3 regions of the Paenibacillus sp. B1-35 genome follow, and region 3 is predicted to be linked to each of the others. Evidence: riboswitches for the same ligand, from Rfam matches in the RefSeq annotation. Region 3 holds a riboswitch; each other region holds the start of a gene.
What was found. Region 3 has a riboswitch for cobalamin ahead of ACQ5BJ_RS13925 (ABC transporter substrate-binding protein). Riboswitches for the same ligand answer to the same signal wherever they lie in the genome.
Positions count from the first base shown of each region.

Region 1 (5,656 bases), on a different contig from region 3:
CTCATTCTCGCGCAGCGCCTTCTCGCCTGTGACCGGCCGCTTGTACAGCGACTTTCCTTCATTTGGTCGACGGTGATACACGACGATAGCCTCATTCGCTACACTGGACAGCACGTCAATGAACACATCGTCCTTAACGTCGGTATTCTCAAAAGACTCGGCGATTTCACAAATCCATGCAATGTCCGCTTCGGACAACCCCGTATGCAGCCTGCACAACTTCCCAATTCGTTCTTTGAAATCAATCATAGGACATGACGATCGTGGTAGCGATTTCAATCATCGGACATCGTCTATCCATACTCAATTTGCGCAAGGTTTGATAGGCTTCCTCTTCGGTGTAGCCATTTTCCTTCATCAGAATCCCTTTTGCCTTCTCAACCGCTTTACGCTCTTCCATCTTCTGCGTCAGCTTCGATAGATTCTGCTCCAACTTGCGTATTTCCTTGCCTTTTGCGATGGTCACTTCCACCATGGGAATGAACGACTTTTCATCAAGCGGCTTTACCAGATAGCCAAGCGCACCGACAGCCGAGGCTTTCTCGATGGTTTGCTTGTCGCTGAAGGCGGTTAAGAGAAGAATTCCTCCCGCCAGCTGCTCTGATAAGATTCGTTTACTAGCCTTAAGCCCATCGAGGATGGGCATTTGAACATCCATGATGACGAGGTCTGGCAGATGCTTCTTGCATAATTCGATGGCTTCAAATCCATCGGAAGCTTCGCCTACTACATTGTAGTCCGCCTCTTCGAGCATCTCACGAATATCCATTCTTGTAATAGGTTCGTCATCGACTATTACAATTTTTCCATTCATGTGTCATGCACCTCATTGTCTGCCGTTATTTGCTTGTCTACCGGTATTCCGCTTCTTGCAGTAGAATAAACCGTTTACGCCTCCAAATATTGCCGAAGCGCCTCCACTCCCACATTCTCTATCGTCGAGACTTCAAAAATCCGTTCCACACCAGCCGCTTGAAGGTGAGCTCTCGCTTGCGCGATTTCCTCCTGCGACTGTGCCAGCTCCACCTTGGTTACCACGCCGATAACCGGCTTGGCGAATACGGTTGCGAAGGCGGGTGGAAAGTAACTGTCTTCCTTCGTGCAATCTTGCACAAGCCCGATTACATCTGCATCTACGCTCGATACGAGCAGCATCTTGTACAAATATCGATTCTCGATGCACTCCCCCGGCGTATCAATCGCTTGGTCGAAGCTTTCGATCGCTTGCGTTTTTTTATAGGCAATTTCTTCACCATGCAGCCATTGGCACAGCGTTGTCTTGCCTGAACCGGTGCTTCCGGCGAAAATAATTTTTTTCATCAGCTTCTTCACCTACGTTCTTGTAATGTTCGCAGCAGCAGAGAAGCCTAAAATATTTTGCAAGCCAAGCAGCACTTCACTTATAGCAGATTCAACGGAGGATACATCGCCTGTAATCACAAGCGATCCGCTAAAGCGATCGACAAAGCCGATTTGTACTCCAGCAGCCTTCGTTGCGATATCCGCTGCTATAATAGATGCCTCGCTTGGTGTTATGGTCATGACGCCGATTGAATCGTGCGCATCGCTGCCCAATCCCAGCTTTTTGTAGATGTCCGGGTTCGGATTCGCGATAATATGAGCCAATGTGACCTGTTTACCAGGCACGTACTCTTGGATAACGCGTTGTTTTTCATTCTGGTGTTGCTCCATACCATCATCTCACTCTCATGTCAGAAAACACGTGAAATTGCTGTAAAAAACATAAAAGCCCCTTAAAAAGTTCGCGCAGGAATTTTTAAGAAGCCTCTTTGCTTGGTTTTGTATGCAACACGCCGTTGTGTTACCTTTACTATATTTTAATACTGCAAACGTTGTCAATACACATTCAGACAAAATTCGACGCAATCTCAAGATTGAAACATTTTGTTCAAAATTTCGGCCACATCCCCTGCCGTTGGCACGCGAGGATTCGTCGCCGTGCAGCCATCCTTCAGTGCTCCCTCGGCAATCGAGTCCCTCATTTCATCCAGCAGCGCCTGATCAACTCCACATTCCTTCAGCGTATGCGGCATCTGCAGTTGTTTCTGCAGCTGCTTGATCGCTTGTACAAGGCTGCGAACACCGCTCTTTGGATTTGGTGCGGACAGTCCCAAGCTCTTGGCGATTTCTGCGTAGCGAACTGCGGCAGCAGTGCTCTCTTCCCTGCCATACCCTGGTTTATAATTCGCATTGAATTCAATGACATGCGGGAGCAGCATTGCATTCATGCGGCCATGCGCAATTTTGAATTTGGCCCCTGCGACATGCGCAATGCCATGATTCAGTCCGAGCGAAGTAATGTTGAATGCCATACCCGCTATGCAGGATGCATTATGCATTTTCTCACGCGCTTCTAAATCACTGCCATCCTTATAGGCTCTTGGCAAATAAGCAAATACCAACTTGATAGCCTTCTCTGCCAGCGCATCCGATATATCGTTCGCCTTCGTAGATACATAAGCTTCGATTGCATGCGTCAACACATCCATTCCGGTATCAGCCGTAATGAAGTCTGGAACACTCTTAACCAGTTCCGGATCTAATATCGCCTCTTGCGGCAGCATCTCATCGGATACGAGCGGGTATTTAATGTTTTTCTGCTTATCACTGATTACCGAAAATGATGTCACCTCGGAGCCCGTCCCGCTTGTCGTCGGGATTGCCACGAATGGAATGTCTTGCTGGTTCAGCAGCTTTTGTGCAAACAGCTTCATCGCCTTGGCCGCATCAATAGCGGAGCCGCCGCCGATAGCAATAATCAAGTCGGTGTTGAATGCGCCTAATGCCTCTACACCTTCTGTGACAATCTCAACCGGCGGATCTGGTACGATGTTGCTGAAAATATATTGCTCATTGCTGTCATGCAGCCGATCGAATACCATGTTGATCATCCCTGATTTGACCATAAAAGGATCGGTAACGATGAAAATACGCTTATTGCGCCATTCCATCAGACGATCCAGCGCACCATGACCCATGTAGAGATCGGCTTTAATCGAAAGTTTGTCCACGTAAAGCACCTCCAAGGAGTAGTTACAACAAAAAAAGAGGCCTCTCAAAGGAATAGTTCCCTTTAAAAAGCCTCTTTGCTTGTTATGTTGTCTGCACGCCATTGTGCAGCTTATCATTCAATTGTCATTTATACTGTACATCGTAATGCAAACATGCGTCAACCGCAATGTCGACGATTTCATCATTACGACAAATCTTCTGCAAAAAAATTGGGACATGCACACCATTGTGCATATGATTCTTCATCGTTGAAAAATGTCCCGCTTGCTTTTATTTATACGTCTTCGTATGTTTGGCGGCGAGCACCCGGCCCCTCCGACAGCATTGTCGGCAGCCTTCAAGCAATGTAAAAAAGCCTAGCGAGGCGGTATCGTCACTAGACTTGTAAACCAGTCACTTTCGCCTCGAAATGACTGGCCTGGCAAAGTTACTAGACAAAAGACCTGACTTAAGACCGAGCTCATCGGCCTATTACAGTGGCGGGACCGCGTTGGATTTGCACCAAACTTCCATTGTCTATAACTTCTTCTATTGTGCATGACGTGAATGGTCGTCCATTCGACATAATTATAGCACAAACGATCTGAATGGCAATATGAAAAAAATAAAAGATAAAAGAATTGAGGATTTGCTCGTCATTATGTCCCCGCAGATGTGAAGCACCCTGCCCTTTGAGATAGCAATCGAAAAACTCTACTAGAATATGATTCATCGTCTCAAGACAGTAAATGGATCAATCTCTGCCCTGCCGCCCTGCAGCATATTGGACAACAGCGGGGAAACCAGAGACAGGTTTGTAAGAGGGCTGAAGTTAAAGCGATGACAACGAGCAGAAGCATAGCAATTGCATTCTGATAACGCGGCTGCTTCTATATTTTTTCGTTCCTCTTTGCTGCGTATGAGCGTCCACACTCCAAGAAGCGCCCAGACAAGCAGCAACAGTCTAAGCCCCAGCCAACGGAAGCTCCATTCAATAACCGACGCCAATGTGAAAATTAGGAATGCTGCAAACGCGCCAAGCCTTATCATGGCTTTGATCTTTTTCTGATATGACTTTGTACAAATGCGGTATAGTGCAAAAGATATCTCACAAACAGCTGCAATGATTAAAATTATGATTTCTATTATCCAAATTCAATCCTCCTCTGCTTCATCAGTGCAGCATCAGCATAATTAACGATTGGTGCAGAGTAAATATGTACGACACTATGCTGTAGGAATAACAAAGTAAGCTAAAAAAAAAGACGAGGTAAGCTGCTGCTTCCCCGTCTTATTGAACTTTATCATTTTTTAGTTTTCGCAACTGCTCGTTGATTTTCGTTGCGACCTTCCTATCACTGCTCCATCCAAGCCAACGGACGAGAAGGGAGATAATTGCGATTTCAACTGCGACTATCATTGTGCCAACTGCTCCCGTTACCCAGCCCATCCAATTCGTGAATGTAAGCATCACAACTTCTACGATTACAAAATGGATCAAAATTCGCATACGCATTCCCTTTTCACTGATATCAGCAGGAAAATGGAACATAAGACTTGGCAAGACCCCCACCAATGCGACGTGTAGGCACACCTGCGCTTCATAGCCCACGTATCCGGGATGGTAGGTTCTCTACCGATTTATTTGCCCAATATCAACGTAGCGAGCAAGCTTTTGTATTTATTGAATTCATTGATTCTGTTTTCTGATGTGTTTATCCTTCATTGTAGAGTGCCTCCTGTGCTGGGGTTTGTTCTTTGGATCGAACGTTCCCCAGCATACAGAAGGTGCTTTTTTCATTCAAACCTCGAATTCATTTATTACAGCAATGGCTCCTATCGTACTTTGTTATCATCTTTTTCTTTCAAACTGACATGCTGGACAATCTGAATCCATCTTAAAAACAACGATTGAATATAATCCGAATTGAGGGTGCGATTTAAAATCTTTGCCTCAAAATAAACAGCTTCTTCATTCATAGTAAAAGAGAATGAGAAATCACAGTATTCCGTATAGCCTTTATTTCCTGTGAACTGATATAAAAACATCGGAAATAACCCATTTTGCTTGTAATCAATAATAAATTTTGCTTGTGTGCATTTTGGAGCTGCTTGTTTCTTGCTATTTACGTTCTCCAACAATACATTCAAGTCGTCGTGATTACAGATCTCGAATGATGAAAAAGTATTATTCGCCCCATAGCAAACCGACAGCTCCTGCTGACCTGTCGCCTCGATAACACTGTATGTGTACAGAAACAATAGCCACGACTCCAGTGCTGTCTCGTTCTCTGATTGCATTTCCTTCAGTACATGAAATAAATCACTGTTATCTTGGAAATGGAATACGAATTCCTTGTTCCTACTACCTAACAGATACGAATCTGGGAACGGAACTTGTGCACATCTCAATGCTGCTTGACGACTTACATCTATGAACGTTGCCAACTGGGCGATAGTCGGATTTGCGAATATATCGCCTACTTTTACAATCCCTGGGTACTTTTCTTCAATTCGAGCCAACATACTCATGATTAATAATGAATTTCCGCCTAGTTCAAAGAAATTATCATGAATGCCGATTTGCTCACTCACAAGAATGTCACGCCAAATGGTTACAAGTTCCTTCTCCCTATCGTTTTGC
Region 1 is NZ_JBCHVJ010000001.1:369-6,024, reverse strand. Features, by position in the region: gene ACQ5BJ_RS00045 (sensor histidine kinase) at 1-249, opposite strand, end outside; gene ACQ5BJ_RS00040 (ANTAR domain-containing response regulator) at 242-814, opposite strand; gene ACQ5BJ_RS00035 (EutP/PduV family microcompartment system protein) at 889-1,320, opposite strand; gene ACQ5BJ_RS00030 (BMC domain-containing protein) at 1,333-1,692, opposite strand; gene ACQ5BJ_RS00025 (1-propanol dehydrogenase PduQ) at 1,890-3,032, opposite strand; adenosylcobalamin (AdoCbl) riboswitch at 3,418-3,570, opposite strand; gene ACQ5BJ_RS00020 (hypothetical protein) at 3,742-4,062, opposite strand; gene ACQ5BJ_RS00015 (DUF3021 family protein) at 4,304-4,564, opposite strand; partial or broken gene ACQ5BJ_RS00010 (transposase) at 4,594-4,692, shown strand; partial or broken gene ACQ5BJ_RS00005 (phosphopantetheine-binding protein) at 4,849-5,656, opposite strand, start outside.
Region 1: it holds a riboswitch for cobalamin, as region 3 does, so the genes downstream of both, ACQ5BJ_RS00025 (1-propanol dehydrogenase PduQ) here and ACQ5BJ_RS13925 (ABC transporter substrate-binding protein) in region 3, are expected to answer to the same signal.

Region 2 (5,656 bases), on a different contig from region 3:
CTGTGATCTGCTAGCATCAGTGTTGTGCGTTTGATTTCATTCGGCATATCTTTTTCGTATTGAAGCACCGCTCTGCGCACATCCTCCACAGTCACGTGCACCCTTTTACGTACCGATGGAGAAACCTGTTTGTTCCGTTTGAACCATTGTGTAATCCAACGCATATCAGATCCCACCTTTCTGCTTCCGGAAGTAGGGTACGGGAAGATGGAAGCAGGAGATATGTATCCGCTTACATCCCTATTATACCATATCTTTTCTTCATTTGATATATCCTTATATCTCGACATCCTTTACGTATAAATAACCATTTTCGTTCTCCTTTACTCATGTCCAGAAATCAAGTTGTCCATATGCCATCTATTGCATATTTCAAATTTTAACCTTTCTTATTCCACTCCACTTTAAGAAAGAAGGGCCATCCCTGCATGGCAATCACGATGATTGCGAGAGATGACCCTTTCCTACTTAAATGATCCTATTGAGGTATAATTGCATGTTGCGGGGAGTGGTAATGAACAAGCTTATGCTTCAGTTGATACGGCCGCTGCATGACGGGCACGAGCAAGCTTCGTTGCTTCTACCATGTTGCGCAATGCTGCTACTGTTTCAGGCTCGCGGCGAGTTTTCAGACCACAGTCCGGGTTAATCCAGAACGTCTCTACTGGAAGCACGCGCAGTGCCTGTTCGATGATTCGATCAATCTCTTCCACCGCTGGGACGCGGGGACTGTGAATGTCATAGACGCCAAGTCCGATGCCAAGCTCATAGCTTTGCTTCTCCAGCGTTCCAATCATATCGCCGCCGCTTCGTGCCGTTTCAAGTGAAATGACGTCCGCATCCATCTTGCGGATTGTGTCAACCATATCGGAGAAATCACAATAGCACATATGCGTATGCACTTGCGTTTCCGGCGCTGCTCCGCAGGTGGCAAGGCGGAACGCCAATACCGCCCAATCGGTGTAATAAACAGCATCCTCTGCCTTCAGCGGCATGCCTTCCTTCACCGCCGGCTCATCGACCTGGATCATGCCGATTCCGGCTTTCTCCAGCGCAGCAATCTCTTGGCGAAGCGCATAGGCCAGTTGGAACGCAGCTTGCTCACGCGGGATATCATCGCGGACAAAAGACCAGTTCAAGATTGTGACTGGGCCAGTAAGCATCCCTTTAACCGGATGAGAAGTCAAGGATTGAGCAAATGCCGTTTCCTTCACTGTCATTGCCTCTGTAAACGCAACATCTCCATACAACACTGGCGGTTTCACACAGCGCGAACCATAGGATTGAACCCATCCAAACTTTGTAAATGCGAACCCATCTAACTTTTCACCGAAATATTCGACCATATCTGTCCGTTCGAACTCGCCATGCACCAGAACGTCAATTCCGATCTCTTCTTGAATGCGGATCCATCGTGTCATTTCATCTTCTAAATACGTTTCGTATGTCTTTGCATCCCATTCGCCCTTGCGGAAACGAAGGCGAGCGCGGCGAATATCCGCAGTTTGCGGCATACTTCCGATCGTTGTTGTCGGCAGCAGCGGCAAGGAAGGCCAGCGCTTACGATGCAGCTCCTTGCGCTCTTCAAATGGAAGGCGTTCAATTCCTTTTTCTTTTTCTGTCCGAAGCAGCTCCTCCAAAGCCTGAACCACTTGCGGACGCTGTCTCGAAGGCTCATTGCGCCAAGCTTGAACGCGAGCGCCGCTGTCTGTGAGCACTGCGCGAGTCTCCTCGCTTGGGCTTGAGAAATGACGAGCAAGCGCAGCAGTCTCCTCCAGCTTCTCGTCTGCGAACGCCAAGGCTTCTCTAACAGGGGCTGGCAATTCAATCTCCCGCTTCGCAGTCAACGGTACATGCAGCAGGCTGCATGATGGCTGTACGATCCAGCGCTCCCTCGGGACAATACCTTCCACCGATTCGAGCCAAGCCGCTGCTGCGGCTAGATCCGTACGCCAAATATTACGGCCATCAATGATACCGATGGCAAGCTGCTTCTGTTCTGGGAATCCAAATTTACGCAGTGCTGCTTCATTTCTACCTTTATCATGAACAAAATCAAGACCGAGCGTATCTACCGGAAGCGACACGAACGATTCGTAATCTGATACTGCATCGAAGTATGTTTGCACCCATAGCGACAAGCTTGGAGCCGCCTTGCGAAGCTCAGCATATATTTCCTGCACTGCCGGCCAATGTTCGTGCGGCATCTCCAGAACGAATGCCGGCTCATCCAATTGAACGGTCTTCACGCCTTCCTGCTCCAATTCACTCAAGAGCTGTCCATATACTCCAGCGAATTGACGAAGTACATTCAAGCGTTCTTCCGGTTTAATCCCTTTAATAAAGCGGACATACGTATAGGGGCCGATGATGACTGGCTTTCCTTCAATGCCATGGGCTTGCTTAGCCCTGCGATATGCTTGCAGCGGGCGGTTGACCGTCAATTGCGGAGCCTTGCCCTCCCACTCTGGCACAATGTAGTGATAGTTCGTGTTGAACCACTTCGTCATCTCGCAAGCGACGGCATCCTGTGTGCCTCGAGCCAATGCGAACAGCAAATCCGCGCTTACTTCACCTCCATTGTAGGAGAACCGTGAAGGAATCAATCCGAAAGTAGCAGTCATATCAAGCACATGATCATACCAGGTGTAATCATTGACCGGAATCAGATCAATACCTGCCTCTTGCATCGTCTTCAGGCGAACGTCATTGATGCGTTCCAGCTCATCCTCCAATTGCTCCGCAGAGCTGTTGCCTGCCCAATACTGCTCCAATGCCTTTTTCCATTCCCGGTCGTATCCGATCCGAGGGTAACCTGCTGTGCTTGTCTTGATTGAATTGGCTGTCATCATACTGCCCCTCTCATGCGTAATTTTGCCGTACGGGATTAATTGGACAATTTCTATCGCTTAACACGGAATTAGAATTGCAGTCGAACTCACTACTCCACCTTATGAGACGTTTATGGATCGCCTTGTGCATTCATTACATCCTTAATATGCAAAAAAAGACATTCCTGTCCCATAACAGAAATGTCTCGTAAACGTCCATGAAGGCATAATGGAATAGATCGTTCCTTCCGGCTCATTAGCAAAAAACACCTCATGCTAAGAGGAATCGAAATGACGATATCCATGCTTACGAACACTTCCCTATCTCCCGTAGGTACGAACAGTGTTGTCAAAACAGGCAGGTCTCCTGGCTTCAGCTTCATTGGCCATTGCAGCCTTCCCGATTCCTTACAAACCAGTGGCTCTCTCGCAATACCTCAACTGTCACAGTGGCGGGACCGCGCCGGATTTCCAACCGGCTTCCCTATTAAGCTCCGACGTTACCCGAAGCACCTGTTTCCCATATTCAATTACATTGAAAGCCGCTTTCACACATCTTCCAATTGAGAACGATTATATATCTAACCAGAGCGATTGACAAGAATTTTTTCTCAGTTTCTATTCGAAAAAAATCCTAACCCCGCCCGCTTCATTTGTACATAAGCTCCCCTTACATACACAATAGGCGAGCCTCACGGCTCGCCTAACGATCATTGATGGGGTGATATGCTAGATGACCATCCCTTCATGTACGAAAACAATATCTTCGTCCTTCTCATCCAGCGTCAATTCGCGATTATCCAAGAACCATACATCATTTTGCTCCATAAAGAACGTAATGCCGTTCACGACTTCCGTCACTGCTGGATATTGCGGACTGTCTTTCATGATGCCGAATGAATAAGGCCCTGAAGCACTGAATCCGCTGTAGCGCACAAAGATGCGCACTTGATCTCCTGCTGTAAATCCCCAATCGGCCAAAAAACGCTCGACTGCCTTCGCTGTAACGCGTAATTGCATGCTCAGACCTCCTTAATCCAACCTATCATCATTTATGATCATACCACGCGCATATATCATTTGTTAACACCAAAGTTGTTGGTACGAATATGGTCTGCGCCTTTTTCCGACTGTCCGCATTACGCAGATGTTGAGCATACAACACATGTCCGTTGTCGGCATTCATCCACCATAGCTCAGAAAAGCCTCTCCTTGAAATTACAGCTTGATCCGCTGAAGACGAAGCGCATTGAGCACGACCGAGACTGAACTGAACGCCATGGCCGCGCCTGCAAGCCATGGAGCAAGCAGACCGGATGCTGCAATCGGAATGCCGAGCGTATTGTAAATAAGCGCCCAGAACAAGTTTTGCTTAATATTGCGCATCGTCCGGCGGCTCATCTCCATCGCATCAGCAATCCCGTTCAAGTCGCCGCGCATCAAAGTTACACCTGCTGTCTCCATTGCTACATCCGTCCCTGTACCGATAGCGAAGCCAATGTCAGCCGCGGCAAGCGCAGGTGCGTCGTTGATGCCATCGCCTACCATGGCAACGACTGTGCCGTCCTGCTGCAGCTCACGAACATGCTGCGCTTTTTGTTCAGGCAGCACCTCTGCAAATACATCATCAATCCCGACTTGTGAAGCGATGGCTTTCGCTGTTCGAATGTTGTCCCCTGTCATCATCACTACGCGAATCCCCATCTGATGGAGCCGCTCAATCGCCTGCTTCGAGGAAGCCTTCACCTGATCAGCTACAGCAACAATCCCTCTCCACTTGCCATCAACCGCAATCAACATCGCCGTCTTGCCTGACTGTTCCATCTCCTGCAGTGCTGCTTCCGCGTTACTGCTTACGATTCCGTTCTTCTCCATCCATCTGCGCGTCCCGACAATGATGGATTGCCCATTTACTTGAGCCTCTATGCCATATCCAGGCTCAGCGCGGAATGAAGTCGGCTCAACCGTACTAATTCCTTGCTCGGACAGTCCCTTCACAATCGCTTGCGCAAGCGGATGCTCAGACTGCTTTTCGGCAGATGCAAGCAGGGTCAAGAGCTCTGCCTTCTCCTCTTCATTCACATCAGGAAGCACAACATCGGTAAGCGAAGGCGCCCCTTCTGTTACGGTACCCGTCTTATCGAGCACAACAGTCTGAACTCGATAAGCTCCCTCTAAGTGTTCGCCTCCACGGAATAGAACACCATATTCGGCCGCACGACCCGTACCAGCCATGATAGAAGTTGGTGTAGCCAGACCTAATGCGCATGGACAAGCAATGACGAGCACAGCGATGGTACGAGATAAGGCGATACCGAAGTTCCCGGGCTCAACTGCGAAGTACCATAGCAAAAACACAAGAACTGCAATCCCAACGACGATCGGTACGAAAATGCCTGAAATTTTATCCGCAATCCGCTGAATAGGAGCCTTGGATCCCTGTGCTTCCTCGACGATTTTAATAATTTGCGACAGAGCCGTTTCGGAGCCTATCTGAGTCGCTTGCATCGTGAAAGCGCCTTGCGCATTCACTGTAGCACCATACACATTATCCCCAGCCTGCTTCTCCACAGGAACACTTTCCCCAGTCAGCATGGACTCATCTACGGTTGAAGTACCACTAACGACAACTCCATCTACTGGAACCTTCTCGCCTGGACGAACGAGTACGATGTCTCCACTCGCCACATCTTCCACTGGCACTTCTACTTGTTCGCCATTGCGCACAACCGTTGCCGTTTTAGCACGAAGTCCCATGAGAGCGCGAATTGCCTGAGAGGAGCGCCCTTTCGCAGAAGCCTCCAGCCATTTTCCAAGCAGAATAA
Region 2 is NZ_JBCHVJ010000002.1:685,265-690,920, reverse strand. Features, by position in the region: gene ACQ5BJ_RS10720 (DUF3939 domain-containing protein) at 1-164, opposite strand, end outside; gene metE (5-methyltetrahydropteroyltriglutamate--homocysteine S-methyltransferase) at 525-2,849, opposite strand; cobalamin riboswitch at 3,172-3,363, opposite strand; gene ACQ5BJ_RS10710 (HesB/YadR/YfhF family protein) at 3,561-3,851, opposite strand; gene ACQ5BJ_RS10705 (heavy metal translocating P-type ATPase) at 4,050-5,656, opposite strand, start outside.
Region 2: it holds a riboswitch for cobalamin, as region 3 does, so the genes downstream of both, metE (5-methyltetrahydropteroyltriglutamate--homocysteine S-methyltransferase) here and ACQ5BJ_RS13925 (ABC transporter substrate-binding protein) in region 3, are expected to answer to the same signal.

Region 3 (5,656 bases):
GCCCTTCTGAGAGAGCGCTCAAGCCGCTTGGAATTTTGCTGCCGTTTGTTGTAGTTGGCGGCACGTATGGAGTGACCTGGCTTGTTCTAAAAGGGATGTACCATGTTCATGATTATATCGGATGGGCAGCCGAAGCATTGTTGATTGGAACAACAATTGCGGCAAAAGGACTGAAGGATGCAGGGATGGCTGTGTATCGGAGGCTGAAAGAGCAGGATTTAGAGAGTGCTCGTCGAGAAGTCGGCATGATTGTCGGCCGCGATACAGAGCAATTGGATGAACCGGAGGTCGTACGCGCCACCGTGGAGACCGTAGCGGAGAATATTGTGGATGCGGTGATATCGCCGTTGTTCTTCGCGCTTATCGGAGGCGCACCGCTGGCAATGGCGTATCGTGCGGTTAATACGCTCGATTCCATGGTCGGCTATAAGAATGAGAAGTATGGGAATTTAGGCTGGGCGTCTGCTCGCCTTGACGATATTGCCAACTGGATACCGGCGAGAATGACAGCAGTCTTTGTCACGGTAAGTGCCTTGCTGCATCGCTATGATGCTCGCAGAGCTTGCTCAACGGCGCTGCGAGATGCGAGAAAGCATCCGAGCCCGAACAGTGGCTGGGCGGAAGCATCCGCGGCGGGAGCACTTGGCATCCGGCTTGGTGGATATAATGTGTATAAAGGAATACGTTCATTCCGCGCATATATGGGGGATACACAGCAGCCCTTGCAGGCAGAGCATATACCTGCGGTATGCAGGCTGCTACTAAGCAGCTCCACATGCTTTGTGATTGTTGCAAGTCTGCTCCTCTATATATGCGGAGGATGGCTTCTGTAGACGATTGGTGAATGAAGGAGTACGAAATGGAATGAGACGGACAACTAAATGGAATGCTCCCCCTATTCATCGGAACAAGCGTCGTTTAGGAGCATTGAAAACCAATAGGAAACGAGTCAATATGACAAGGCATATATTACGAAAAAAGAGTCAAACGAACAGCAAGATTGTACGCTTCGCGCTTGTACGCCACGGCTTGACGAAAGAGAATACAGAGCGGCGCTACATTAGCTATTCAGATGTGCCGCTGCTGCCGGATTCCACTGAAGAACTGAGAGGGCTTCGCCGCGCAGTGGCACATCCGTCACCGCTTCTATATACGAGCGATATGCGGCGCTGCCGCGATACGCTTGCTTATTTGCGTCCGCGCGACAGCAGGCAAGCTGTAGAGGATACAAGATTGCGAGAGTATGACTTCGGCATGTGGGAAGGCTTGACCTACAATGATTTGAAGGAGGATCCTCAGTATCGCAGATGGCTGGACGATTCTTCAGCCGTCCAGCCGCCGCGCGGGGAGCCATGGCAGTCCTTCTGCACGCGCACCGCGCATGTATGGTGGGAAGTGCTGCGGAACGCGCGCGAATCCTTCGGCAGCAGCTGCGGCATACACGCGGAGCGTCAGGAATGCGCTGCCCGTCGTCGGCCGCATCATTCTTCCCCGCTTCCCCGTGGGCGGGTGATGCGGTGCAAGCCGAGCCGGATGCGGCAAACATATGGCAGCGGACTTGCCCCGCGGCCGGATGTTGTCATTGTTACACACGGAGGCGTCGTACGTCGATTATATACGCTGGCTTTTCCACGAAAATCATTTTGGGAAGCGGCAGCGCCAATCGGCGGCGGGATCATGATTACAGCGAAGCAATGTGCGCGCAAATGGAAGTTCTTGCGAGCGGAACGTCTGCCAAGCAAATGAGGAAGCATGCGCTAACAGGCTAATATCATCGCAGCAATGATGTATTCTATTGCAAGTGGTGGGCTTTTCCCCTATAATCTAATATCGAGTTTAGGACTTAGATAACGAAATTATTCGATGTTGAATATTCGCGATACTTCAGGTCCTTGGGGAATCATAACGGGATTGATCCATGAATGTTATTGTACAGCAATGGGGCTGTATGGGTTGAAATGCCGGGATGTGTGATATTTGTACCCAGGGTTAAAAGGGAAGCCGGTGTGAACCCGGCGCGGTCCCGCCACTGTGAATGGAGTGTTGTGCTCATTAGGCCACTGTCTAATTGATCAGCAGGTATGGTATCCGCTGATAAGGATGGGAAGGCGAGCTCAACGTATTCTCCTAAGTCAGGAAACCTGCCTGAAGATAGACGAGTTGTATCCTTCGCGGAGAGGAGCACGTCATTGGCGTAATGCATCAGGCAACATGGCAGCTTAGCTGCTGGCCCCTGTATCTAGGTGTCTGCTGGATATTGCGATAGATGACAATGTGTTCCCCTGGATCGAAGGATCGGGGGTTTTTTGCTGTATAAGCAAGCATTTCATAACCATAAGCGCTTATACACGACAGCAATGCAATTTGATGTAAATGCACAGCACGAATGTATATCACGAATTCAGTCACATGAAGAGGTACAGCTTAGGTATATGCAAGTGCTCATTGACAACCGATACCCGCAGGGGAGTATAACTTTAGGCAATTGCAACTTGTCACGCAATTTCGTTACGCATGGTGGCGAATGGAACCGCTTTACGCTTGCACATTTGGTACAGAGGTAAGACGAGGAAAGAATGACGCGAGGGAGAGATAAAACATGAACAAATGGTTGAACAAATCGGTTGCGGCGCTGCTGGCGCTTATGCTGACAGTAGGACTTGCGGCTTGCGGCAACAAGGATGCGGCTAAACCCGCTGAAAATACGGCTGCTCAGCAAGAGACCAACAACACTGCCTCTGAACAACCGAAGCAGGATGATCTGAAAACGAAATATCCACTGACTGTTAAAGATGCAACAGGCGAAGAATTTACCTTCGAAAAAGCGCCTGAACGTATAGTGTCTGTATCTCCAGCAGAGACAGAGTCCTTGTTCGCACTTGGATTGGATGCTCAAATCGTTGGTGTTTCTGATTTTGATGATTATCCGGAAGCAGCGAAGTCCAAAGAGAAAATGGGCGGCATTACGAAGCCGAATGAAGAGGCAATTATTAAAGCCAAGCCGGACATCGTGTTCACAGGCATCTCCATGAAGGAGCCAGTTGTGAAAAAGTTCCGCGAGCTTGGAATTAAAATATTCAAGGTCGAGCCAAAAACGTACGATGATGTGATTACCAATATCGAATTGTATGGTCAAATTACAGACCATCAAGCGGAAGCGAAGACAGTCGTTGACAACATGAAGCAAGTGCGTGATGACGTAAAGAATGCGGTCCAAAGCGCGGAGAAGAAGAAGGTCTACATTGAATTCTCCCCAGGCTGGACAGTAGGCAGCGGCGAGTTCATGAACGAGCTGATTGAAATGGCGGGCGGCACAAACGTTGCGGCTGATTCAGCTGGCTGGATTCAAATTAACGAAGAAAATATTATTAAATCCAATCCGGATGTAATCATGTTCACACAAGGTGTAGTGGATTCCGAGACGAACAAGTCCTTGGAAGAAATTATTCGTGGACGCAGCGGTTGGAACAATATCAATGCAATTAAGAACAATCAAGTAATTGGTGTGGATCAGAACCTGATCAGCCGTCCGGGACCACGTGTTGCTGACGGATTGAAGGCTGTTGCGAAGGCGATTCATCCGGACTTGGTGAAATAATCGTCGTGGAGAGAACGATGAATAAAATGGTTGGGTATGGAGGAGCGGGTATTGCGCTTCTCCTTTTGTCCGTTGTGGGATGTTTGGCTGTAGGGTCAGTACGAATGCCAATGGGAGAAATTGCACAAATTCTGCTCCATCATATTCCGGGCATGGATCAAGTAATTCCGGTTACATGGGATGATGCCTCTGCGCAAATTATGATGAAGGTACGCTTCCCTCGTGTTCTGCTGGCTCTGCTCGTCGGAGCGGCACTCGGTGTAGCGGGAACTGCATTTCAAGGGGTATTGCGCAATCCACTGGCAGACCCGTATACATTAGGGGTATCTTCTGGCGCTTCTGTGGGAGCCGCTTTGCTTATTTACTTTGGCCTGCAATATGCACTGTTCGGCGAATGGACTATACCTGTCGTCGCATTCGCAACAGGGGTGGCAACCTTGATGGTGGTCATCAAGCTTGCCAGTGAGCAGGGCAAGATTCCGATCGAGACGCTTATTTTATCCGGGGTAGTGATGCAAGCCTTTCTTGGCTCAATTGTATCGTTTCTTGTGGCAATGACGAATCAGACGATCAATGAAATTTTATTTTGGGTAATGGGAAGCTTGGCGATGCGCGGCTGGTCCTATACGCTTGTCCTTGCTCCCTATTTGGCAGTCGGCATCGTAATTCTTATTGTATACGCAAGACCATTGAATTTGCTTGCACTAGGCGAGCGGCAAGCCTCCCATCTCGGACTTCATGTGGAACGAACGAAATGGGCAGTGCTGCTGACGGCGACAATGATTACAGCAGCGGCCGTGTCCGTCTCTGGCGTCATTGGATTTGTCGGCCTAGTCGTGCCGCATCTGCTGCGCTTGATTGTTGGCCCAGACTATCGATATTTGATACCGCTCTCAGCAATTGGGGGAGCCATTTATGTCATGTGGGCGGATACAATTGCCCGCACGGCTTTTGCGCCGACGGAAATTCCGCTGGGGGTTGTAACGGCGTTCCTGGGTGCGCCATTCTTCGCCTACTTGCTTATGCGCAATAAGCGAGCGAAACGGGGGAAATGGTCATGACACAAAGAGGAAAACATTTGCCGCTAAGGGATTTGGGGTTGGCAGAGAGCAGCAATCCCGCTAACGAACTGGTTAAAGACACGATCATTGAAGTTCAAGGATTGAGCAAGCACTATGGCGAGAAGCATGTTCTTCATGATGTAGAGCTTCGTGTGCAAGCTGGTGAATGGGTCGGCATTATCGGTCCGAACGGCAGCGGCAAATCCACGCTCCTATCCTTATTGTCTGGAGCCGATCGTCCGACGTCAGGCTCGATCCAGGTGAATGGACAGGCGCTGGCTTCCTACAAACGAAGAGCATTGTCCCAACTGATGGCTGTATTGCAGCAGGAAGCTCTGCCGCCACTTGGCTTTACCGTCCGTGAGGTGGTTGAAATGGGACGCTTCCCTTTTCAGTCCTGGCTCGGATCAGAGTCCGAGGACAGCGGAGCGCTCGTAGACCGAATTATGGAGCGGCTGCAACTGACAGAGCTGGCCGATTATCCGCTCGATCGGATTAGCGGCGGTCAGCGTCAGCGCACGGCTTTGGCCAAGCTGATGGTGCAATCGCCCAGCATCGTGCTTTTGGATGAGCCGACAACCTATCTGGATATCCATTATCAGGTGCAATTTATGGATATTGTTCGGGATTGGCAGAAGGATTGCGGCTTGACAATCGTATCTGTGCTCCATGACTTGAATTTGGCTTCTTTATACTGTGATCGGCTTGTTGTAATCCATGACGGAGGGATTGCTGCCCAAGGCACGCCCGATGAATTGATGAATCCGGAGCTGCTGTCGCGGATCTTTGCCACCGACACGACGATCGTGCCGCATCCTGATACAGGACGTCCGCAGGTGTTAATTCGCCCAAGTCATGGATGATAGATGGGACAGCACAACTTATTATGATTTTGCAATAACGCAATTACTAGCTTTACAATTTGAAATAGGTAACGATTTAACGTAAGCAAGGCATGTTGAGCTGATGTTTTTGGAGATAAGCAAGAGCAGCGGAA
Region 3 is NZ_JBCHVJ010000003.1:470,414-476,069, forward strand. Features, by position in the region: gene cbiB (adenosylcobinamide-phosphate synthase CbiB) at 1-833, shown strand, start outside; gene ACQ5BJ_RS13920 (histidine phosphatase family protein) at 865-1,746, shown strand; cobalamin riboswitch at 1,940-2,163, shown strand; gene ACQ5BJ_RS13925 (ABC transporter substrate-binding protein) at 2,600-3,598, shown strand; gene ACQ5BJ_RS13930 (FecCD family ABC transporter permease) at 3,616-4,659, shown strand; gene ACQ5BJ_RS13935 (ABC transporter ATP-binding protein) at 4,656-5,522, shown strand.